One region of the Halorhodospira sp. 9628 genome, then DNA from elsewhere that is predicted to be linked to it. Evidence: predicted binding sites of a transcription regulator. Region 1 holds the regulator's gene; each other region holds the start of a gene.

Evidence for each region. Region 1 encodes sigma-54, which starts transcription at its own class of promoters, with help from an activator protein. Its sites were predicted from a motif close to TGGCANGNTNCNTGCTT; they were not measured.
Region 2: glnL (nitrogen regulation protein NR(II)) is a predicted target of sigma-54. The motif match lies at 2,330-2,346, and genes of this name have one in related genera.
Region 3: LRG10_RS00625 (NF038132 family protein) is a predicted target of sigma-54. The motif match lies at 3,896-3,912, and genes of this name have one in related genera.
Region 4: glnA (glutamate--ammonia ligase) is a predicted target of sigma-54. The motif match lies at 2,572-2,588, and genes of this name have one in related genera.

Annotation. Positions count from the first base shown of each region.
Region 1 is NZ_JAJNRF010000006.1:13,917-19,666, forward strand. Features, by position in the region: gene lptC (LPS export ABC transporter periplasmic protein LptC) at 1-456, shown strand, start outside; gene lptA (lipopolysaccharide transport periplasmic protein LptA) at 443-970, shown strand; gene lptB (LPS export ABC transporter ATP-binding protein) at 975-1,700, shown strand; gene LRG10_RS07575 (RNA polymerase factor sigma-54) at 1,741-3,195, shown strand; gene hpf (ribosome hibernation-promoting factor, HPF/YfiA family) at 3,238-3,564, shown strand; gene LRG10_RS07585 (PTS sugar transporter subunit IIA) at 3,608-4,078, shown strand; gene LRG10_RS07590 (HPr kinase/phosphorylase) at 4,051-4,596, shown strand; gene rapZ (RNase adapter RapZ) at 4,593-5,456, shown strand; gene LRG10_RS07600 (PTS sugar transporter subunit IIA) at 5,453-5,750, shown strand, end outside.
Region 2 is NZ_JAJNRF010000021.1:6,143-11,892, forward strand. Features, by position in the region: gene glnG (nitrogen regulation protein NR(I)) at 1-1,253, opposite strand, end outside; gene glnL (nitrogen regulation protein NR(II)) at 1,246-2,319, opposite strand; gene glnA (glutamate--ammonia ligase) at 2,483-3,898, opposite strand; gene LRG10_RS12920 (sulfurtransferase TusA family protein) at 4,037-4,270, opposite strand; gene LRG10_RS12925 (tRNA (5-methylaminomethyl-2-thiouridylate)-methyltransferase) at 4,257-5,321, opposite strand; gene glyQ (glycine--tRNA ligase subunit alpha) at 5,453-5,750, shown strand, end outside.
Region 3 is NZ_JAJNRF010000001.1:136,342-142,091, reverse strand. Features, by position in the region: gene alaS (alanine--tRNA ligase) at 1-432, shown strand, start outside; gene LRG10_RS00650 (aspartate kinase) at 504-1,754, shown strand; gene csrA (carbon storage regulator CsrA) at 1,878-2,093, shown strand; tRNA gene LRG10_RS00640 (tRNA-Ser) at 2,143-2,232, shown strand; tRNA gene LRG10_RS00635 (tRNA-Arg) at 2,284-2,360, shown strand; gene LRG10_RS00630 (hypothetical protein) at 2,423-2,590, opposite strand; gene LRG10_RS00625 (NF038132 family protein) at 2,997-3,797, opposite strand; gene LRG10_RS00620 (glycosyltransferase) at 4,532-5,584, shown strand.
Region 4 is NZ_JAJNRF010000001.1:59,899-65,648, forward strand. Features, by position in the region: gene LRG10_RS00260 (hypothetical protein) at 1-511, shown strand, start outside; gene LRG10_RS00265 (hypothetical protein) at 568-768, opposite strand; tRNA gene LRG10_RS00270 (tRNA-Met) at 857-933, opposite strand; gene glnA (glutamate--ammonia ligase) at 1,098-2,513, opposite strand; gene LRG10_RS00280 (hypothetical protein) at 2,732-3,064, opposite strand; gene LRG10_RS00285 (HU family DNA-binding protein) at 3,077-3,352, opposite strand; gene rnhA (ribonuclease HI) at 3,433-3,882, opposite strand; gene LRG10_RS00295 (class I SAM-dependent methyltransferase) at 3,879-4,610, opposite strand; gene gloB (hydroxyacylglutathione hydrolase) at 4,759-5,526, shown strand; gene LRG10_RS00305 (LysM peptidoglycan-binding domain-containing protein) at 5,619-5,750, shown strand, end outside.

The DNA of each region.
Region 1 (5,750 bases):
CCCGAAGAGCGCCCGGACTTCTTCCTCGAGGGGTTTACCATGGTTGATTTCGACGAGCAGGGGCAGCGCCGTGCGGCCCTTTCCGGGCGCACCGGCGAGCACTTCCCCGGCCGCGGCGAGCTCGAGATCATCGACCCCGACCTACGCATGCGCTCTCGCGACGGCGTCCTCTGGGAGGCCCGCGCCCCCTTCGGCATCGCCGAACGCGAGGGCGGGGAAGTCCGCCTGTTCGAAGAGGTGGACATCCGTCGTCCGGCCCAGCAGGCGCGTCCGCCGCTGGATATCAACACCCACAACCTGCTGGTGGACCTGCGCGCCGGCGAGGCGCGCACCGTCGAGGCGGTCACCGCTCGCGAGCCGGCCGGCACCCTGCACGGAACCGGGATGACCCTGGATTACCGCGCGGATCGCCTGCGCCTGCACGCCGACGTCCGGGGGTCGTATGGAGCGTACTGACGTCGCCAGCCGTATCCGCGTGGGACTGCTCGTCGCCGCGACCCTGCTCGCCGCTGCCCTGCCGGCAACGGCCGTGGGCCAGCGCGACGAGGCACCGATCGAACTGGAGGCCGACCGGGTGGATGTCGACGCGGTCGCCGGAGTCAGCGTCTACGAGGGCGACGCCGTGCTCACGCGGGGCGAGATGCGCATCACCGGGGATCGCATGGAGGTCTACACCGACGAGGACGGCGACCTGAGCCACGTCTACGTCGACGGCACGCCGGCCACCTACCGCGACCACCCCGAGAACCAGCCTCGCCCCGTGCATGCCGAGGCGAAACGCATGGAGTACTACTCCCGCGGTCCCGAACGTGCCCATTTCCAGGGCGATGCACATCTCTGGCAGGGGGATGATCAAGTCACCGCCGAGACCATCGACGTCGACCTGGAGGGGCAGGTCATGAAGGCCCGCGGCGCCGAGGGGCAGCGGGCGCGGACCATCCTGTATCCGGCACGGCGCGAGGAGGAATGACCCGTTGGTGACGCTGCGCGCGGAGGGGCTGAGCAAGCGCTATCGCGGCCGCACCGTGGTCAACGGCGCGGGGCTGGAGGTCGCCGACGGTGAGATCGTCGGCCTGCTCGGCCCCAACGGGGCCGGCAAGACCACGTGCTTTTACATGGTCGTCGGCCTGGTGCAGGCCGACGAGGGGCGAATCACCCTGGAAGGCGACGACCTCACCCGGTTGCCCATTCACGCCCGGGCCCGATTGGGCATCGGCTACCTCCCCCAGGAACCCTCGGTCTTTCGTAAACTGAGCGTTGCGGATAACGTACGGGCCATCCTGCAGCTGCGCGACGACCTGGACGGCACTGAGCGCGAGCAGGAGCTGGATCGCCTGCTCGAGGAGTTCGGCGTGACCCACGTGCGCGACTCCCCGGGGATCGCCCTGTCCGGGGGCGAGCGCCGGCGCGTGGAGATCGCCCGCGCCCTCGCGGCGAATCCGCGGTTCATACTGCTTGATGAGCCATTCGCCGGGGTCGACCCCATCTCGGTGGGCGAGATCCAGCGGATCGTCCGCCAGCTGGCGCAACGGGGTATCGGCGTGCTGATCACCGACCATAACGTGCGCGAGACGCTGGGCATCGTGCAACGCGCCTACATCCTCAGTGACGGCGAGGTGCTGGCCGCCGGGGACGCCGAGAGCGTGCTGGCCAACCCGCGGGTACGCGAGGTGTACCTGGGCGAGGACTTCCGCCTGTGAGTGACGGACTACGGATGCTTCAAGCACAACGGACACGGCCATGAAGCAGTCGCTTCAGCTACGCATCGGTCAGCAGCTGACCATGACCCCGCAGCTGCAGCAGGCCATCCGGCTGCTGCAGCTCTCCAGCCTGGAGCTGCGCACCGAGATCCAGCAGGCCCTGGAGTCGAACTTCATGCTCGAGCTCGATGAGGAGGCCGAGCCCGGGCAGGAGCAGGAGCAGCAGGAAACGGAACCCCACGAGGACGAGGCACCGGCCAGCGAACCCGCCGGCGAGGACATCCCCGAAGACCTGCCCCTGGACACCTCCTGGGACGACATCTACGACGGCAGCACGGCACTGAGCGCCCCCGGCGACGAGGGTGCGCAGCGCGACACCCTCGACAACCGGCCGGCCGCCTCCGACAGCCTCCAGCAGCACCTGCACGCGCAGATCGAGCTCGAGGCCTTCTCCGCCCGGGAGCGCTCCATCGCCGAGGTCATCGTCGACGCCGTCGGCGACGACGGCTACCTGACCCAGAGCACCGAGGATCTGCTGGCCGGCTGTCCGGCCGACGAGCAAGTCAGCGCCGAGGAGCTAGAGGCGGTCCTGCAGCGTGTCCAGCGGCTCGACCCGACCGGCGTTGCCGCCCGCGACCCTCAGGAAGCGCTGTGCGTCCAGCTCGAGCAGCTTCCCGAGGACACGCCCTGGCGTGCGGAGGCGCAGCACGCCCTCCTCCACCACCTGGAGCTCATCGCCGAACGCCGCCATGACGACCTGGGCCGCGCCCTGGGGGTCGGCGAAGATGCCCTCGGCGGCATCCTCGGTCTGATCCAGAGCCTCGATCCACGCCCGGGCTCGCAGATCAGCGACACAACCCCGGACTACATCATCCCCGATGTCCTCGTCGTGCGCCGCGACGGCGTCTGGCAGGTGGAACTCAACGGCGAGACCGCCCCCCGCTTGCGCGTCAACGCGTATTACGCCAGCCTGATCCGCAGAGCGGACCGCAGCGCGGACAACCACTGCCTCCGCAACCATCTCCAAGAGGCGCGCTGGCTGATCAAGAGCCTGCGCAGCAGGAACGAGACCTTGCTGAAAGTGGCCAGCGCCATCGTAGAGCGGCAACAGGGGTTCCTCGACCACGGCGAGGAGGCGATGCAACCACTGGTTCTGCGCGAGATCGCCGAGGCGGTGGAGATGCACGAGTCCACCATCTCCCGCATCACCACCAACAAGTACATGCACACCCCGCGGGGCACCTTCGAGTTCAAGTACTTTTTCTCGAGCCACGTGCAGACCAGCGACGGCGGAGAGGCTTCGGCGACGGCGATCCGGGCGCGGATCCGCCGGCTGATCGCCGAGGAGGATCGGGCAAAACCGCTGAGTGACAGCGCGATTGCGCGTATCCTTCATGAGGAGGGGATCCAGGTGGCGCGTCGGACGGTCGCCAAGTACCGGGAGTCCCTGTCCATCGCATCGTCGGCGGAGCGCAGGGAGGCCCGGGGGCGCTGAGGCCCCCGGCTCCGCCGGCGGCAAAGGGGTTCAGGAGGCGGTATGCAGATCAAGCTCAGTGGGCATCATGTCGAGATCACCCCGGCCCTCCGGGCGCATGTGAACGAGAAGATGCAACGCATCCAGCGCCACTTCGACCACGTCATCGATACCGAGGTGATCCTCACGGTGGAGAAGAAGCAGCAGAAGGCCGAGTCGGTCATCCACATCGGGGGTGGCGGCGGGCGCGTTTTTGCCGATGCCATCGAGGAGGATCTCTATGCAGCCATTGACGTGCTCGTGGACAAGCTTGACCGTCAGGTCCTGAAACACAAAGAGAAGGCCGTCGATCAGCGACGGCAGGGCGCGTCCCTCAAGGCCAGCCTTTAAGGCGGCGGGACGCGGTTCAGCGGGCCAGCCGATCGGACACTCCATGGACATCGAGCAACTCATCACGCCGGAACGTGTTCGCTGCGAGAGCGGCATCGAGGACAAGGAGCAGGTGCTCCTGCGCATAGGCGAGCTGATCGGGGCCAGCGGCGACGGCCTCGACGCCCGGGAGATCAGCAACCGGTTGCTGGCCCGTGAGCGACTGGGCAGCACGGGCCTGGGGCACGGCGTCGCCGTGCCCCACGCCCGCATCGACGGGATCGACCGCGCCATCGGGGCCCTCATCCGCCTGGACCGGGGCATCGATTTCGACGCCTTCGACAAGGCACCGGTGGACCTGCTCTTCGCCCTCGTCGTACCCGAGCACTTCACCGACGAGCACCTGCAGATCCTCGCCAGCCTTGCCGAGATGTTCAGCGACAGCAGCCTGTGCGAGCGGCTGCGCCGCTCCTCGGACGGGGACGAGCTGCAGATGGCCCTGCGCGAATGGCAGTCGCACGCCGACCCATCGTGAACGCGGCCGGGAACCGGCCGGTCATCCCCGGCCTGCTGATGGCGGTCCACGGCCACGGAATCCTGCTGGAGGGCCCCAGCGGCGTGGGCAAGAGCGACGCCGCCCTGGCGCTGCTCGACCGTGGTCACGCCCTGGTGGCCGACGACGCCGTACAGCTGCGCCGCGACGGTGACCGCCTGCTCGGCGCCGGTCCGCAGCAGGGGCGGGGGCTGCTCTACCTGCGCGACCTCGGCCTGGTGGACATCACCGAACTCTACGGCCCCGCGGCGCTGCGCAGCGAGACCGCCGTGGCTCTGTGCATCCAGCTCCAGCGCGCTCCCGGCCCCACCGAAGCCGAGGCCGCCCTGCACGGCCGGCGCGATCACCGCGAACTGCTCGGCCTGGCCCTACCCCGGGTGACCCTGACCGACAGCGAACGCCGGCCGCTGGCGCCGCTGATCGAGGCCGCCGCCGGCCGCCTCGTCGCGGAGGTCGCAACACACCAGCGCAGCGGCCGGAACCACGGGGTGCCGGCATGAGCGAACTGCGCCTGATCGTGGTCAGCGGCCTGTCGGGCTCGGGCAAGAGCGTCGCCCTGCACACCCTGGAAGACGCCGGTTACTACTGCATCGATAACCTGCCAGTGAGCCTGATCGGCGAGCTGGCCCGCTACGCGCAGAATCGCGACGCACCCACCGGCGAGCGCTTCGCGGTGGGGCTGGACGCCCGCAACCCGCCCCGCGACCTGCAGCGCCTGCCCGAGACGCTGACTGCGCTGCGCGAGCAGGGCATCGCCACCGAGGTGCTGTTCCTCTACGCCGAAGACGCCATCCTCATGCGCCGCTACAGCGAGACCCGGCGGCGCCACCCCCTCGCCGAGGGCGATCAGCCGCTGGCCGACGCCCTGCGCGCCGAGCGCGCCCTGCTCGAACCGCTGCGCGAGGTGGCCGACTGGAGTATCGACACCTCGCGGACCACGGTCCACGACCTGCGCGGGCTGATCTCCGAGCGGGTCGCGGGCGAGCGCAGCGGCGTGTCGGTGCTGGTCCAGTCCTTCGGCTTTAAGCACGGCATCCCCACGGACGCCGACTACGTCTTCGACGCCCGCTGCCTGCCCAATCCACACTGGGAGCCTCGGCTGCGCGCCTACACCGGCCGCGATGACAGCGTCCGCGCCTTCCTGGAGGCGCAGCCCGAAACCGAGACCCTGTTCGACCAGATCGACACGATGATTCGCCACTGGCTGCCGGTCCATCAGCAGTCAGGGCGCAGCTACCTGACCGTGGCCATCGGCTGCACCGGCGGGCAGCACCGTTCGGTCTACCTCGCCGAGCGGCTGGCCGCAGCACTGCAGGCTGACTGCAGCCACGTGACCCTGCGCCACCGGGAGCTGTCATGAGGGTCGGACTGCTCATCGTCGCCCACCGACACATCGGCTCGGAGATCCTGGCCACGGCCTCGCGCACGCTCGGCATCTGCCCGCTGCAGACCGAGTCGCTGGAGGTCTTCAACGAGGACGAGCGCAACGAGCTACTCGAACGCGCCGGCTCCCTGATTACCCGACTCGACCAGGGGGCCGGGGTCCTCATCCTCTCCGACGCCTACGGCTCCACCCCCTCCAACGTCGCCGTGGCGGCCGGCACCGACCGCCACTGCCGGGTGGTCACCGGCCTGAACCTGCCGATGCTCCTGC
Region 2 (5,750 bases), on a different contig from region 1:
CCGTCCAGGGCCTGCTCGGCCCAGCGGGCCAGCGCTGTCTCCCAGTCCCCGCCATCCGCCGCCCCGCCGTCACCACCGCCAGTGCTGCGCGCCCCGCGCAGGTCCGCCGGCAAGTCCTCAGGGACGATCTCCTGGCCGCTGGCCATCACCGTCAGCCAGCGGCAGGTATTCTCCAGCTGCCGGACGTTGCCCGGCCAATCGAGCTGCATCAGCTCGCGCTCGACGTCCGGATGCAGCGCCTTCGGATCAACGTTGAGTTCGCGCGCAGCGGCCGCCAGGAAACGCCGCGCCAGCGCAGGAATGTCCTCGCGCCGCTCGCGCAGCGGCGGCAGCTGGATGCGGATTACGTTCAGGCGGTGGTAGAGATCCTCGCGGAAACGCCCCTCGGCCACGCGCTGCTCCAGATCCTGGTGGGTGGCCGCGATGATGCGCACGTCCACCTTCATCGCAGTGTGGGCGCCCACCCGATAGAACTCCCCGTCGGCAAGCACCCGCAGCAGGCGGGTCTGCAGGTCAGCCGGCATGTCGCCGATCTCGTCGAGGAACAGGGTGCCGCCATCGGCCTGCTCGAAGCGTCCGCGCCGGGTCTGCTGCGCCCCGGTGAACGCGCCCTTCTCATGACCGAAGAGTTCCGACTCCATCAGGTCGTGGGGGATCGCGGCCATGTTCAGGGCCACGAAGGGCCCGCCGGCGCGCGGACTGTGCCGGTGCAGCGCACGCGCCACCAACTCCTTGCCGCTGCCCGATTCACCGGTGAGCAGTACGGTCACGCTTGAGCGGGACAGCCGGCCGATGGCCCGGAAGACCTCCTGCATCGCCGGCGCCTCGCCGAGGATGTCGGCCGAGCCCTCGGTACTGGCTTCCGCGGCCGAACCCCTGCGCCGACTCGCCACAGCGCGGCCAGCCAGATCCACCGCCTCGTCCACGTCGAACGGCTTGGGCAGATACTCAAAGGCGCCGCCCTCGTAGGAGCTGACCGCCGCATCCAGGTCCGAGTAGGCGGTAATCACGATCACCGGCAGCTGCGGCGAGGTGCTCTGTACCCGCTGCAGCAGATCGTGACCGCCGATTCCGGGCATGCGCAGGTCGGTGATCAGCACGTCGGGCTCTTCCCGGTACAGCGCCTCCAGCGCCGCGTCGCCGCTCTCGAAGGTGTGGACCCCAAAGCCGGCGCGGCGCAGCGCCTTCTCCAGCACCCAGCGGATGGAACGGTCGTCGTCCACCACCCATACCTGCGATTCGGCCTCAGTCATTTTCCGTCTCCATGGGCAGCCAGATGGTGAACACCGTACGCCCCGGCTCGCTAACGCACTCGATCAGACCACCGAGGCGACTGATCAAGCTCTGGGCGATGGGCAGGCCCAGGCCCGTGCCCTCGGGGCGCGAGGTGACCATCGGATAGAAGATCTGCTCCTGCTGATCCAGGGGAATCCCCGGTCCGTCGTCGATGATGTCGATGCGGGCCACCAGGCGGTGGGGCTTGTCGGCGATGGTGAACTGGCGCTGTGTGCGCGTGCGCAGGGTGATGGTGCCACCCGGGCCGGCAGCCTGACGGGCGTTGCGCACCAGGTTGAGCACCGCCTGGACCAGATGGTTGTGCTCGGCGCTGACCGGCGGGATGCTGGGATCGTAGTCGCGCTGAAGCACAATCGGGCCACCATCCTCGCGATTCTCGGCGTCCTCGGCGATGACCAGGGAACGGACGCGCTCGAGGACCTCGTGGATGTTCACCCACTCCGCCCGCGCCGGCGCATTGGGGCCGAGCAGGGCATCAACCAGCTGCTGCAGGCGGTCGGCCTCGCGGATGATCACCTGCGTATACTCGCGCTGATCGCGCTCGGGCAGCTCCGCCTCGAGCAGCTGCGCCGCGCCGCGCAGGCCACCGAGCGGATTCTTGATCTCGTGCGCCAGCCCACGTATGAGCTCTTGCACGGCTCGATTCTGCGACAGCAGGTGCTGCTCGCGCGTGATCCGGGCGTGCCGGTCAACCTCGGCGATCTCGATGAGCACCCGATGCGCCGACAGCGGCGTGATGGTGCAGTCGACGGTCACCGGGTGATCGTCGCGCACTGGCAGGCGGCGCTCGCGCTGGGTGTAGGCACCGCCAGTGCGCTGGGTCTGGCGGATGAGTCCCTCGAGCAGCTCCGCACCGCGCAGGGCCGAGGCAAGGGGCTGGCCCAGCACCTGCCGACTGCTAACCCGGAACAACGTCTCGGCGGCGTGGTTAACGTGGAGGATGCGCACCTGATCATCCGCCAACAGCACGGCGGTCGTCAGTTCCTCGAGGATCTGCGAGTGGTCGCGCTCTTGTTCGTCCATGTCCATCCCTGTGCAAAGGCCGGGCCACCCCGACGGTCCCGCGTGGACCCGGTGCGGATGCGCCCATGATCAGGCAACCATTGCACCATCCTGGTGCAATGCAATAAAAAAGGGCGGCAGCCATCCGGCCCCGCCCCATGGATGCAGCATCCGCCCGAAGGGCTCAGACGCTGTAGTACATGTCGAACTCCACCGGATGGGTGGTCATGCGCAGACGGGTGACGTCGTCCATCTTGAGGTCGATGTAGGCGTCGATCAGGTCGTCGGAGAAGACCCCGCCCTGCTTGAGGAACTCCCGATCGTTGTCCAGCGCCTCCAGCGCCTCGTCGAGCTGGAAGGCGACCTTGGGGATCTCCTTCTCCTCCTCCGGCGGCAGGTCGTAGAGGTCCTTGTCCATCGCCTCGCCGGGGTGGATCTTGTTGCGGATGCCGTCGAGACCGGCCATCAGCATGGCGGCGAAGGTCAGGTACGGGTTACCGGTGGGATCCGGGAAGCGTACCTCGATACGCCGCGCCTTGGGGTTGGCCACGTAGGGCACCCGCACCGAAGCGGAGCGGTTGCGCGCCGAGTAGGCGAGCAGCACCGGCGCCTCGAAGCCCGGCACCAGGCGCTTGTAGCTGTTGGTCGAGGCGTTGGCGAAGGCATTGATCGCCTTGGCGTGCTTGATGATCCCGCCGATGTAGTAAAGCGCCTCCTCAGAGAGACCGCCGTACTGGTCGCCGGCGAAGATGTTGTTACCGCCCTTGGAAATCGACTGGTGGACGTGCATACCGCTGCCGTTGTCACCCACCAGGGGCTTGGGCATGAAGGTGGCGGTCTTGCCGTAGGCGTGGGCAACGTTGTGCACGCAGTACTTGAGCGTCTGCAGCTCGTCGGCCTTCTTGACCAAGGTGCGGGCGGCGACACCGATCTCGCACTGCCCGGCGGTGGCCACCTCGTGGTGGTGGACCTCCGGCTCCAGGCCCATCTCTTCCATGGCCTGGCACATGGCAGCGCGGATGTCGTGCAGCGAGTCCACCGGCGGGACCGGGAAGTAACCGCCCTTCACGCCGGGGCGGTGGCCGATGTTGCCATCCTTGTAGACCCGCTCGGAGTTCCAACCGGCTTCCTCCGAGTCAATCTTGTAGAAGGTGCCGCTCATGTCGGCGCCCCAGCGGACATCGTCGAAGACAAAGAACTCCGGCTCGGGACCGAACAGCGCGGTGTCCCCCAAACCGGTGGAGGCCAAATACGCCTCGGCGCGCCGGGCCACCGAGCGCGGATCGCGGTCGTAGCCCTGCAAGGTGCTCGGCTCGAGGATGTCGCAGACCAGGTTCAGGGTGGGCTCATCGTAGAAGGGGTCGAGGGTCGCGGAGTCGGGATCAGGGAGCATGATCATGTCCGACTCCTGGATCCCCTTCCAGCCCTGGATCGAGGAGCCGTCGAACATGGAGCCGTGCTCGAACAGATCCTCGTCGACCTGGGAGGCGGGCAAGGTCACGTGCATCTCCTTGCCGCGAGTGTCGGTAAAGCGAAGGTCGACGAATTTGACGTCTTCGTCCTCGATCAGCTTGAGGACATCTTCTCCGGTACGCGCCATAAGCTCACAGCCTCTGCGTGGGAAACAATGGGGCGGGGCGTGCGCCCGGAGGGTGCATCAACCCCGCAGCCGCGCCTTATTGTGGGGCATTTCGCGCCCCGACGCACCTGTGGCGTGGTGCTACGGCCGGCATGGGCTTCACGCCCCACCGACCCGGATGCGGATCCGGTGCTCATCGCCGCTGGGCTCGGTGGCGATGACCTCATGACCGTGGACCCGGCACCAGGCCGGGATGTCCTCGAGGGCACCAGGGTCGGTGACCACCACCTCCAGCTCATCGCCGGCGACCAATCGTGCCACCTGGGCCTGGGTGCGGATCACCGGCAGCGGGCAAAGCAGATGGCGGCAGTCGAGCTCGTTATCCGTCGCCATGATCGCCTCCCACGTACCACGCGTCGGGAACATTCTCCGGCGCCATCGGAGGCACGGCGAGCGATTGCACGTTGCCCTCGGTATCCTCGAGTTCCAGATCGACTCGTTCGGCATTCCGCCCGGAAGAGTAACGAGCCACCAACCGTGCCGCCAGCTCCAGGTCGTGCTCGTCCCAGGTGCCGTCGATCAACGCCACCGGACCGCCGTGGCTGATCGTGCGCAGGTGCGGATAGCGGCGCTTGTAGCCCTGCAGAAAGCGGGTCTCACCGGCCTCACGGGCGATGATGAGCTTGAAGTGCTCGCGCGGGCGCAGATGACGCCCCACCTTGAGTAGCATGATGTCGTCCAGGTCGTACTCACGGGAACCGCGCGCCTGCCAAAGATCGGCCAGCTTGGCCGAGTAGCTGGCATCGGTCAGAAAACAGCAGCCGCCGGCGGGCTGCGCCCAGGCCTCGATGCCCAGGCTGCGCGCCAGCGCGAACTGGGGCTTGCGCGAGCGGCCATGAAGGTCGTGGAGGCGCTCACGATCCACCCAGCCCTCGCGCTCGGGCCGCGTCGGCTCCAGAAGCTTCGCCGAGAGCGGACGCAGGAGCAGGTCCTCGACCTCGGCATCCCGGGTGATCACCGGCAGCTTGTCCCGGGTCTGGGACTTGGGCCGCTGGCCGATCACCTCGCCGGTGACGATGAAATCGAAGCCGTTGGCCTCGATCCACTCGCGGGCCTTGCGCACCATGAACACCTTGCAGTCCAGGCAAGGATTGAGATTAGCGCCGTAGCCGTAGCGGGGGTTGGTGAGGACCTCCTTGTACTCCTCGATGACATCGACGATGTGTAGCGGCATACCCAGCTGCTCGGCCACCCACAGGGCGTTGTTGCGCTTGGGCCGTTGCTGATCCTTGCTGCGAATGGCGTGGGTGTGGCCCTCGACGCAGAAGCCGGTGTAGAAATTGATCCCCTCCACGTGGACACCCTGGTCCTGGACCACGCGGGCGGCCAGCATGGAATCGAGACCCCCGGAGATGAGCGCGACGGCTTTCGGTTGCTCGGGCATGACACGCAACTGTATCGGAGTGGAGGGAGAATTCTACCAAAACGGCCGTTGAGCCCGTGCAAGTGCCCGGACCGGATCGCTATACTGCGCCGCTACTGCGCACTAAGCCGACGGGATCAACGGAGGCGAGCTTGGCCGAGCTACCGCGGGATTTTCAGGAACTCATCCTCAACCTGCAGCAGTACTGGGCCCGACAGGGCTGCGTGGTGCTGCAGCCACTGGATATGGAAGTGGGCGCGGGGACCTTCCACCCGGCGACCTTCCTGCGCGCCGTGGGCCCCGAGCCCTGGCACGCCGCCTACGTCCAGCCGTCACGCCGGCCTACGGACGGGCGCTACGGTGACAACCCCAACCGCCTGCAGCATTACTATCAGTTCCAGGTGGTTCTTAAGCCGTCGCCGGCGGATTTTCAGGAGCGCTACCTCGGCT
Region 3 (5,750 bases), on a different contig from region 1:
GAGCAGCTCAGCGAGCGCGCCCGCGAGCAGGAGAAAGAGATTGAGCGCCTCAAGCAGAAGCTCGCGACCCAGGCCGGTCGGTCACTGCTAGACGATGCTGGCGAGGTTGCCGGTGTCCGCTTCCTGGCCACCTGCGTTGAGGGGGGTGGCAAGGGGTTGAGGGATACGCTGGATCAGCTCAAGAACCAGCTCGGTAGCGGGGTGATCGTGCTGGCGGCGGTCCAGGGCGAGAAGGTTCAGTTGGTCGCGGGCGTGACCAAGGACCTGACCGATCGCCTCTCCGCCGGTGATCTGGTTAATCATGTCGCCGCCCAGGTCGGGGGGCGTGGCGGAGGACGGGCGGACTTCGCCCAAGCGGGCGGGAAAGACCCAAGCCGCGTCAATGATGCGTTGGCTTCTGTGGAAGCCTGGATTAAGGATAACTTGACTTAATGGCGTCTAATAACCATCCTATAATGCTTTCAATAGGAGGGTGAGGCGCCCCTGCTAGCTGAGGAATGCCCATGGGGCTGGTAGTCAAAAAATTCGGTGGAACTTCGGTCGGGACGACCGAGCGCATCCAGGCAGTGGCCGAGAAGGTCAAGGCTAGCCGCGAGGCCGGAGAGGACGTGGTCGTCGTCGTCTCCGCGATGAGTGGTGAGACCAATCGCCTGGTCGAGCTTGCCGAGTCGATCCACTCCGATCCTCCGGCACGTGAAGTGGACGTGCTTCTGTCCACCGGTGAGCAGGTCACCATCGCCCTGCTGACCATGGCGCTGGAGCAGATCGGCTGTCCGGCGCGCTGTTACACCGGTGCGCAGGTGCGGATCCTGACCGACAGCTCATTCAGCAGGGCGCGGATCCTCGATATCGATGCTGAGCCGTTGCAAGAGGATCTGCAGCGGGGACGTGTCGTGGTGGTCGCGGGCTTCCAGGGTGTCGACGAGGAAGGCGCGCTCACCACGCTGGGCCGTGGCGGTTCCGATACCACGGCCGTGGCGCTGGCAGCTGCACTGGAAGCGAGCGAGTGCCAGATCTATACCGACGTGGATGGGGTCTACACCACCGACCCGCGCGTCGTGCCCGAGGCGAGGCGGTTGGACCGTATTACGGTCGACGAGATGCTGGAGCTATCCAGCTTAGGCTCCAAGGTCCTGCAGATCCGGGCCGTGGAGTTCGCCGGCAAGTACCGCGTCCCCCTGCGGGTGCTGTCCAGCTTCGAAGAAGGGCCTGGAACGCTCATCACCTACGAGGAAGAGGGAATGGAAGAGCCGCTGATTTCCGGTATTGCGTTCAATCGCGACGAAGCGAAGATCTCTGTCATCGGGGTGCCGGATACGCCGGGGATCGCGGCGAAGATCCTCGGGGCGGTGGCCGACGCGAACATCGAAGTGGACATGATCATCCAGAACATCAGCCAGCAGGGGCTGACGGATTTCACGTTTACGGTCCACAAGCGCGATTATCAGGCCACCCTGGATCTGGTCCGGGACAACGCCGAACAGTTGGGGGCCCGGGAGGTTTATGGCGATGACAAGATCGTCAAGCTCTCCCTGGTCGGCGTCGGGATGCGTTCCCACGCCGGCGTGGCGAACACCATGTTCCGTGCGTTGTCCAACGAGGGGATCAATATCCAAATGATCTCAACCTCGGAGATCAAGATCTCGGTGGTTGTCGAGGAGAAATACTTGGAGCTTGGCGTGCGCGCCCTGCACAAGGCCTTTGAGTTGGATGTCCAGCCCGTGGCCGAGCTTGAGGGTCTCTCCGACGAGTAGCGCAGTTTCGGTCCTTCGGGGCGGAAAGGGGTGACGGCTAGGTCCCGGACCGCCCTGGAGGGCGAAGCGGCCGCCCGCTCAAGAGGCGCCGGTAGCGGTGGCATAATCAAGGAGTCAAGTTCGATGCTTATACTCACGAGGAGAGTGGGCGAGACGCTGATGATCGGCGACGATGTCAGTGTGACGGTGCTCGGGGTCAAGGGTAACCAGGTGCGAATCGGTGTAAATGCGCCGCGGGATGTCTCCGTGCACCGTGAAGAGATCTATGAGCGGATCCGTCACGAGAAGGATGGCGATGTCCCGGAGGCGGCCCCTGGGCAGGGTGCCGATTCGCAGTAGCTCGAGGGTTTACGGGGAGGGGGTCTATCCCTTAAGGTACGCACCCTACGGAGAGATGGCCGAGTGGCTGAAGGCGCTCCCCTGCTAAGGGAGTAAGGGCGAAAGCCCTTCGAGGGTTCGAATCCCTCTCTCTCCGCCAAAACAACGGTTGACTCGGCAAGCAGTCAACGGCAGAATAAAGCGCTTTATAGCGCCGGTAGCTCAACTGGATAGAGCATCTGACTACGGATCAGAAGGTTGGGGGTTCGAATCCTCCCCGGCGCGCCAACTTACAGCAGATTGTCTGCCAAAACGGCCAGGCTGTCTGCCATCCTCCTTGGACGTGGCACTCACCGGGTGGGCGCCACGATCACTTTATCCCTCGCCCGCACGTAGGTCTCGGTGGTCTCGCCAATCGAGTGAGCGGCCAGGGTCAGGCGCAGCAGGTCGGACTTGCGCAGCGCGGTGAGACAGCCCACCTCGATGATCGCCCGAAGCTGCGGGCCGGAGGCGGCCATCAGCGCCCGCAGCTCCCAGTCTTCCAGGTAGCGCTCGGCGCGCCTGCTCCCGGTTGCGCTGGATGCCCTGACAGGGGTTGGTGTCGGGTACCCCGGCCATGCCCCAGCGCCGGGCGTGGTTGAACGCGGTCGAGAGCGTGGCGATCTCCCGGTTGGCCGTGGTCGGGTAGGGGTGGTTGTCTAGGTACTTGGCGATGTGATGGGGCTTGATCTGATCGAGCCGCGCCTTGCCGAAGAGCATGTGCAGCTTCTGGGCGTAGCGCCGGTAGTCGACCTGCGGGGGTCAATCGGAAACGTACAACCGGCTCGGGGGGTGGTAAGGAAAAGGGGTAGCGCCAAGATACACCGGGGGGCGCCCCCCCCGATGTATCGATTTGGTCGCACGGAGGTCAAAGGCCTTTTTCGTTTAATAGAGATTGCGCGGGCGCCGGCGTAGGGTCAGGCCCATGGCCGCAAAGCCAACCGCCATTAGGCTTAGCGCACCGGGTGCAGGGACCGGTGCCGTGATCTCCTCGCCTTCGATCGTGGCACCATCGAAGGCTAGGCCAGACTGAAACTGGGTATCGTTCCAGTTTACAACGCCGAATTCCAAGGCGTACTCCCCGGGATCCTCGAATTCGTAGGACGCATTGAGCCAGTCCGTGTACCCGCAGCCCTCATCCCAACAGCTTCCGGAGCTATCCCCGAGCGGGGACCAGTCGGGTGCGCCGCCGATCACCGGTGTCTCTTCCGGATCGAGGGTTACGTCGACATCGGGCTCCGGCAAGTTAAACCCGGGCACGGTGTTGCCTTCCGGGGTTGTGCGTGCGGAGAACAGCTGAATCGGATCGTCACCTACGGGAAGTATCTGTGCCCAGGCGTAGTCGGTAAAAGTACCACCGTCAGATGTTACGTAATTGAAATAAAAGCTCAATTCGTCGCCGGCACCTGCTGAAAAATTCGGAGAGGTGATGAGGGACCCTGTGGTCTCGTTTCCAGCGCCGAGCCCGTCTTGATCGACACCGTTGGCGGTGGAGATCCACCCGTACTCGCTGCTACCGAATGGCGATAAATCCACTACCCCGTCGGCCCCGGAAGTGCCACTATTGCCTTCCGTGGTCCATCCCGATAAATCGATGGGGGCTCCCATCGCCGTGCCGCTAAGGCCGGCCGCTGCGACCAAAGTGGCGATACCCACGCTCCAGTGAACCCTTGTGATCGTCTTCATGATCGCCTCCACTTCTCATGCGCTGTCTGGAATCAGAAGGTTTCATCCTTTACCAATGTGAGTGAATCGACTCGTTTCCCCCCGGGGGTGCGAATAGCAAGCAATTGGTGGGCCAACCCTGAAAGGGCGGCGGGAACCGGGGTAGTGAGTGTCTCGGGCAAGTGGTAGCCCGGTTGCGGGCGTGCTGGGTGTAAAATTCGCCGACACCTGAGAGCGCGTTTCAACAAAACCCCCGTTCGCCGCCCCCGCCGGCCGGCGTGACGATGTCGCGCGAGGACAGCCCCTCGCCGCCCTCCGGGGGCGCTAACGAAATCTGCATGGGTGACGGCCTCATCAGGTCACGCCGCGGTGGCCCGAGATGTTGTGCGATAGGGTAAGGCCGACAGATGGCTGAGTTTGCCCTAGATCAGGACACCTGCGAGGCAGTCCGGATGGGCTATATTGCCCCCTGGGAGGCGGGAGGGGCGTATGGCAACTATCGACAAGCGCTTCAGGCGCTGGCTGGCGGGGGCCACCGCGAGGGCCGTCGTAGATCCGCAAGCTGTCCAGAATCCAGGCCGACGCGCGGAGATGGGCACGGCAGCGGGAGCCCGGGGTGGACACCGGCTCCTGCCCCGACGTGACCGCGGGCATTTCTGCCCTCTGCGCAAGCTCAAGCAGTCGTACGAGGAGAGTCCTGGTCTAGTCCACAAGTAGAGGTATGACCAGTCAGCTCGCGACGATTAGGAGCTACAATGCGCATCCTTTTTGCCACTCACCATAAATACCCTCCTGAAATCTTCGGCGGGCTTGGCGTCAACACACACCGTCTTGCATGCGGACTTCTCGAGCGCGGGCACCACGTGGCCGTGGTCGCGGGGTTGAAAGGTGTTGGTCGCACCGGGTTAAGCGCACGACTCAGGATGAAGCTCTTACGGGACCCATCGCCTCAGGATCGACGCATGGGTTACCCCGTTTGGAGAAGTTGGAATCCTGCTACCGTGGTCGAGAAGCTTTCCGCAAAGTTCAAGCCCGACGTCGCCGTACTACAAGGCGGTGCACATTTCGCGCCCATGCTGCAATCACTGCTGTGCCTGGGGATTCCTGTGGTGGCCTATCTCCACACATCCGACCGTCTTCCAATGCAGCATGATGCCCCCAAGCCGCCACGTCTTTCCTTCTTGGCCAACTCAAGTTACACCGCGTCGCTGCACGGCGATAAATATGTGTCGAGAATCATCCCTCCCTTGGTCCATCCCGAGGACTATCAAACCGAGACGGATCGCTCCTCGGCGATCTTCGTGAACCCGGCAGGCTACAAGGGACTGGACATCGTTCTGGCGCTAGCGCGGGCACGCCCGGACGTGTCCTTCCTTTTCATCGTGAACAGCATGCGCAAGTCCCTTGACATCAGCGGGTTTCACAACATTCGCGTTATCGCCCCCGTTGAAGACATGAGAAAGGTGTATGGCAGGGCGAGAGTCGTGCTGGCGCCCAGCAAGGAGGAAACCTGGGGGCGTATTGCGACCGAAGCGCATGTCAACGGTATCCCCCTTTTAGCTAGCAATGCCGGGGGGTTGCCCGAGGCCGTTGGGCCAGGCGGGATTTGCCTACCGTTCAAGGCGCCCACGGCGGAGTGGGTGCGGGCCTTTTCCCGTCTGTGGGACGACCCGGCTACCTACGCTCATTTTTCGAGGGCTGCTCAGCGTTATTCGCAAAGGAAAGAGATACAGCCTGAATACCTCATTCGAGCCTTTGAGGCCCACTTGGATTCGCTCGTGAAGCCCAGTGATAACCATTGGCAGTGATCTCGTTGTCGATCCGTTCCGCGGTGTGGAGGTCCGTGCTGGGCAAGATCATCCCTTCTGGTGCTGACTATCGGAGTCCGCAGCGCCTGACTGAGGTTTCAGATTTCGGGGCTTCTCTACGGCCGGCAGTGCGCCCGCCGTCGCGGGCCGCTTCCCCATCCCCAGC
Region 4 (5,750 bases), on a different contig from region 1:
CGGCGACCTGGAGGTGATCGACCCCGATGTACCCGATTATCGCCGGCTGTTGATCGTGGCGGCGCTCATCAACCAGGCGGCCACAGGCTACTTCCGCGCCCTGCGCGAGACCTGCGACCGCGAGGTCCGGCTCGGCGATCTGCGCGCCCTGCGGCAATACCTACGCCAGCTGAAGAACCCCAATCTGGCCGGCGCCGCCGCGCCTCCCTCCACCCCCCAAGACGACTGGGAGCGGGGCTACGTGGTCTGGTCGGAACACAGCTACCGGTTCTTTCTCGACGAGCTGGATACCCTGGACTACATCGAGTTCCTCGACGGGGAGCTGGAGGGGGTCTCCCTCTATTTCGGCCGACCGGGGGAAGGGAGCTTTCCCTACAAGATCATCAGCTGCCCGGACTCGGTTCTGGAGGCCTTCGGTAGCCGCAGTGGCCTGGAGGAACGGATCGACGAAGAGCTTGAAGATGTGCTGGAGGTCTTCGGCGGCTGGGGGCAGGACCTAGTGCTCTACTAGGTCCCAGGATTGTTCCTGCGGCGGTCAGCAACAGGGGGCTGACCGCCGCCGAATGATCATCCGAACACCATCGGATACCAGAAGAATCCGACGATCGTGCTGATGCCGACGACCACAAAGGCGTGAAGCAGCACTCGGCGGTAGCCCAGATACATACCGAGCAATAGCCCCAGCGTGGGCAGGAACACGGCGCTCAGATAGGCAACCACCATCAGCCAAGTCGGCACCGCCCCCCGTCTCGCAGCAGATTCCGCCATCGGTCATGCACTCCCTGAAACGAAAAGAACCCCCGATCGGCGGACACTGCACGTGTGCGCTGAGCGGGGGCTCATCTCGATGACTGACTGGTAGCGGGGGCAGGATTTGAACCTGCGACCTTCGGGTTATGAGCCCGACGAGCTACCTGACTGCTCCACCCCGCAACTGGTGAGGCGCATTCTAGGCACCAGGGAGCCGAGCGTCAATTCATCGTGACGCACAACCGGAGAGGCGGCGGCCCGGATGACCGCGCCGAAAAACGATCTGCCGGGGCGCAACGCCCGCCGGGCGGGGCCTGCGCCCTGCCCGGCGGGCGCCCCGGGGAGGCTCAGACGCTGTAGTACAGGTCGAACTCCACCGGATGGGTGGTCATGCGCAGGCGCGTGACCTCCTCCATCTTCAGCTCGATGTAGGCGTCGATCAGGTCGTCGGAGAAGACCCCGCCCTGCTTGAGGAACTCCCGGTCGCTGTCCAGCGCCTCCAGCGCCTGATCGAGCTGGAAGGCGACCTTGGGGATCTCCTTCTCCTCCTCCGGCGGCAGGTCGTAGAGGTCCTTGTCCATCGCCTCGCCGGGGTGGATCTTGTTGCGGATGCCGTCGAGACCGGCCATCAGCATGGCGGCAAAGGTCAGGTACGGGTTGCCCGTGGAGTCCGGGAAGCGCACCTCGATGCGCCGCGCCTTGGGGCTCGAGACGTAGGGCACCCGCACCGAAGCGGAGCGGTTGCGCGCCGAGTAGGCGAGCAGCACCGGCGCCTCGAAGCCCGGCACCAGACGCTTGTAGCTGTTGGTCGAGGCGTTGGCGAAGGCGTTGATCGCCTTGGCGTGCTTGATGATCCCGCCGATGTAGTAGAGCGCCTCCTCCGAGAGGCCGCCGTACTGATCGCCGGTGAAGATGTTGTTGCCGCCCTTCGACACCGACTGGTGGACGTGCATGCCGTTGCCGTTGTCACCCACCAGGGGTTTGGGCATGAAGGTGGCGGTCTTGCCGTAGGCGTGGGCGACGTTGTGCACGCAGTACTTGAGCGTCTGCAGCTCGTCGGCCTTCTTGACCAGGGTGCGAGCCTTGGTGCCGATCTCGCCCTGCCCGGCGGTGGCCACCTCGTGGTGGTGGACCTCCGGCTCCAGGCCCATGTCGCTCAGCGCCTGGCACATGGCACCGCGGATGTTGTGCAGCGAGTCCACCGGCGGGACCGGGAAGTAACCGCCCTTCACGCCGGGGCGGTGGCCGATGTTGCCGTCCGGGTAAACCCGCTCGGAGTTCCAGCCGGCCTCCTCGGAGTCCACCTTGTAAAAGCAGCCACTCATATCGGCGCCCCAGCGGACGTCGTCGAAGACAAAGAACTCCGGCTCGGGGCCGAACAGGGCACTGTCCCCGATCCCGGTGGAGGCCAGGTACGCCTCGGCCCGCTTGGCGGCCGAGCGGGGATCGCGGTCGTAGCCCTGCAGGGTGCTGGGCTCGAGGATGTCGCAGACCAGCTTCAGAGTGGGCTCATCGGTGAAGGGATCAAGGACGGCGCTCTCCGGATCCGGGAGCATGATCATGTCCGACTCCTGGATCCCCTTCCAGCCGTCGATGGAGGAGCCATCGAACATCTTGCCGTGCTCGAACAGATCCTCGTCGACCTGGGAGACGGGCAAGGTCACGTGCATCTCCTTGCCGCGGGTGTCGGTGAAGCGCAGATCGACGAACTTCACGTCCTCATCCTTGATGAGCTTGAGTACGTCCTTACCGGTTGCAGCCATGGGGTTCCACCTCCGAATCGGCTAATCAATGTTCCCCAGCTGGGGCTCACGAAGGTGGTAGCAATCCCTGTGCCAGCTTCCGGGATTCCCGCCCAGACGGGGCCTTATGATGGTGCAGCCGAGCGGGATGGAGGCCCGGTTGCACCATCGTGATGCAACCGGGCACGAGTGCGCACTCTCATAGTGCGACCCGGGAGGGGCTCTCCCGGGGCCAGGCGCTATCGCAGTTCCTGTAGCTCGTCTCGCGTCTCACGCAGCATCTCGCCGAGCACGCCCAGCATACGGACATCGTGCTCGGCCAGGGCATCCGGACACTCGCGCTGAATCGCCACACGAATGCTGCTCTCGCGAATGCCCTTGCGCTGGTAACGCTCGTCGAGCGCTGTGATGGCTTCTTGCTGCTGCTCGAAGGGCATGTCGTCGGCGTTGCGGATGTAGTCGCAGTAATCGGCAGCCAGCGTGCCAGCGTCACCACCGCTGCACGCGGCCATCAGGGCGCCTGCAATCCCCAGGCACCCTGCTCCGACCCAACGCCGAAGCCGACGGGACATGGCAACCTCCTGTTACTGATCCACCGAACGCTTGAGCGGCGCCCCAGGCTTGAAGCGGACGTTCATGCCGGCGGGGATGTCGATCAACTCCCCCGTCTGCGGGTTGCGCCCTTGCCGCTCGGGGCGCGCGACCACGGCGAACTTGCCAAACCCGGGGATCGAGACATCCTCCCCGCTCGCCAGGCTCTCCTCGATGCCCGTAAAGACAGCATTGACCGCATCCGTGGCGACACGCTTGGAGACCCCGGTTTCGGCTGCGACCTTGTCAGCCAGATCGGCTTTGTTCATGCGCTACTCTCCGGTTTGTTACAGATTGGGAATTGGGCGTTCCGATTCTAGCCCAGGCCCGCCGGGGACGGGCAGCGGACCTAGGCGACCAGCTCGTCGATCCCCTGATTGGCCAGGGCATCGGCGCGTTCATTCTCGGCGTGACCGGCGTGGCCGCGCACCCAGCGCCACTCGACCCGATGGTAGGCCGCCAGCTCATCGAGCCGCTGCCACAGATCCTGGTTGAGCACGGGCTTGCGCGAGGCAGTTCGCCACCCCCGGCGCTTCCAGCCGTCCAGCCACTCGGTGATCCCACGGCGCACGTACTGCGAGTCGGTGGTCAGAACCACGCGGCAGGGCCGCTCTAGGGCCTCCAGGGCCCGGATCGCCGCGGTGAGCTCCATGCGGTTGTTGGTGGTCTCCGGCTCCCCGCCGTAGAGTTCACGCTCATGCTCGCCGTAGCGCAGCAGCACGCCCCACCCACCGGGGCCGGGATTGCCCCGACACGCGCCGTCCGTGAATGCCTCGACCACACCGCGCTGCTCGGTCACGCACTACCTCCTCGATTCAGGGCCTGCACGCGGACCCGTCCCGCCGGATGCGCTGCACCGACGCGAGCCCCTCGGCCCACGCGCTCGACCAGGGTATGCCCCCGTAGCGATCCCGGCTCCCGCCGCACCGCTACGGTCATCTGTACGCCGGCGGCAAAGCGCCCGAGCCGGCGGAGCCTATCCTCCCACGGATCCAGTCGCTTTTGCAGGCGTTCACCCTGCATGGGCAACCGAAAACAGAGCGAGTGACGCGCCAGCGTCTCGAACCCGCAACGCCGCAGGTGGACCCCCACGCTGGACGCCGGCCACTGCCGCCCGCACCACGGGGCCCGGGATGACCGGCACCAACCCCACAACCGACAAACGCCCCACAACCCCAACGGATTGAAGGTCAGCACGACCAACCGCCCCTCGGGGGCCAGCACTTGGTACGCCTCGGAAAGCACGGCCGCCGGCTCTTCACCGAACTCGAGGACGTGACTGAGGATCACGGCATCGACGCTGTGGCCGCGAAACGGCAGCTGCTGGGGGGTTGCCACTAGATCGCCCCCGGGCCCCACCCGCCACTGCCGGACGGTGGGGGCCAAAGGCAACGGATGTGCAACCGGACCGATGCAGACCGTATCGCCAATCCCCAAATGCGCCAGGGCGTCGGCCACGGCCCCGCGCTCGGCAGCACCGACCCGCTGCCCCAACGGTGTGCCGTACCAGGCGTGAAGGTTCTGCATGTGCCCCCCCGTGGCGCGCATTCTTTCAGGTCCAACCTTACCCGAGCACTGCACTGAACTCATCTGCTCGCCCCCTCCGGCGCCCCGGAGAAACGCTGCGGCCGCGGGGGGTTTGCCGCACGGGCTTGACACGGTAGGATGCTCGGCGATGATTAGCGCCGAACCCCTCGCGGCACTTGCCGATAATTACATCTGGATGGCCCGGGACCACGCGGGCGCCGCCGCGATCGCCGTGGATCCAGGCGACGCCGAGGTGGTCGCGGCTTGGCTGAACGACCACCGCCTTCGCCTTGCCGGCATCCTGGTCACCCACCACCACGGCGATCACACCGCCGGCGTGGCGGAGTTGGCCGAACGGCACCAAGTGCCCGTGTTCGGCCCCGCTGGTGAGGCGATCCCGGCTGTCAACCACCCGGTCTCCGGCGGGGATCACTTCGCCCTGGATGGTTTCGGTGACTTCCGGGTACTGGACTGCCCCGGGCACACGGCCGGGCACATCGCCTACCTCTGGGACGGTCACCTGTTCAGTGGCGACACCCTCTTCGCCGGGGGCTGCGGCCGAGTCTTCGAGGGCACGGCCGGGCAGATGCACGCCTCCCTGCAGCGCCTCGCCGGACTGCCGGCCGATACCCGGGTCTGCTGCGGGCACGAATACACCGTCAAAAACCTGGAATTCGCCCACCGGGCTGATCCGGACAACGAACGGCTGGCCCAGCGCCTGCAGGCGGCGCGGCATGCCCGCGCCGCGGGACAGCCTACGGTCCCGTCGACGCTGGCCGAGGAGCTGGCCACCAATCCGTTCCTGCGCGCGGATCGCCCGGAGCTGCGCCGTTCGGCTCAGGACTGGTGCGGCAAAGACCTGGAGCAGGCGGATCACGTCTTCGCCGCGCTGCGGCAGTGGAAAGACGCCAGCTGAGGCCCGGCCACCGCCGGTACCGAGCAATCAAGAACAACAACCCGGACCTTGGGGGCATGACCGTGGACGTGAAACGGACAGCTGCCGGAGCGTTGACCGCGCTTTCTGTCACCGCCTGCACCAGCTTTGACTCGCGCACCTTTGTCCATGATCTGCACGGTCCGGAAGCGGACGGCCGGGACATCCCGGCCTGGGTGCGGGACCTGGAGACCGAAACCCTGGAA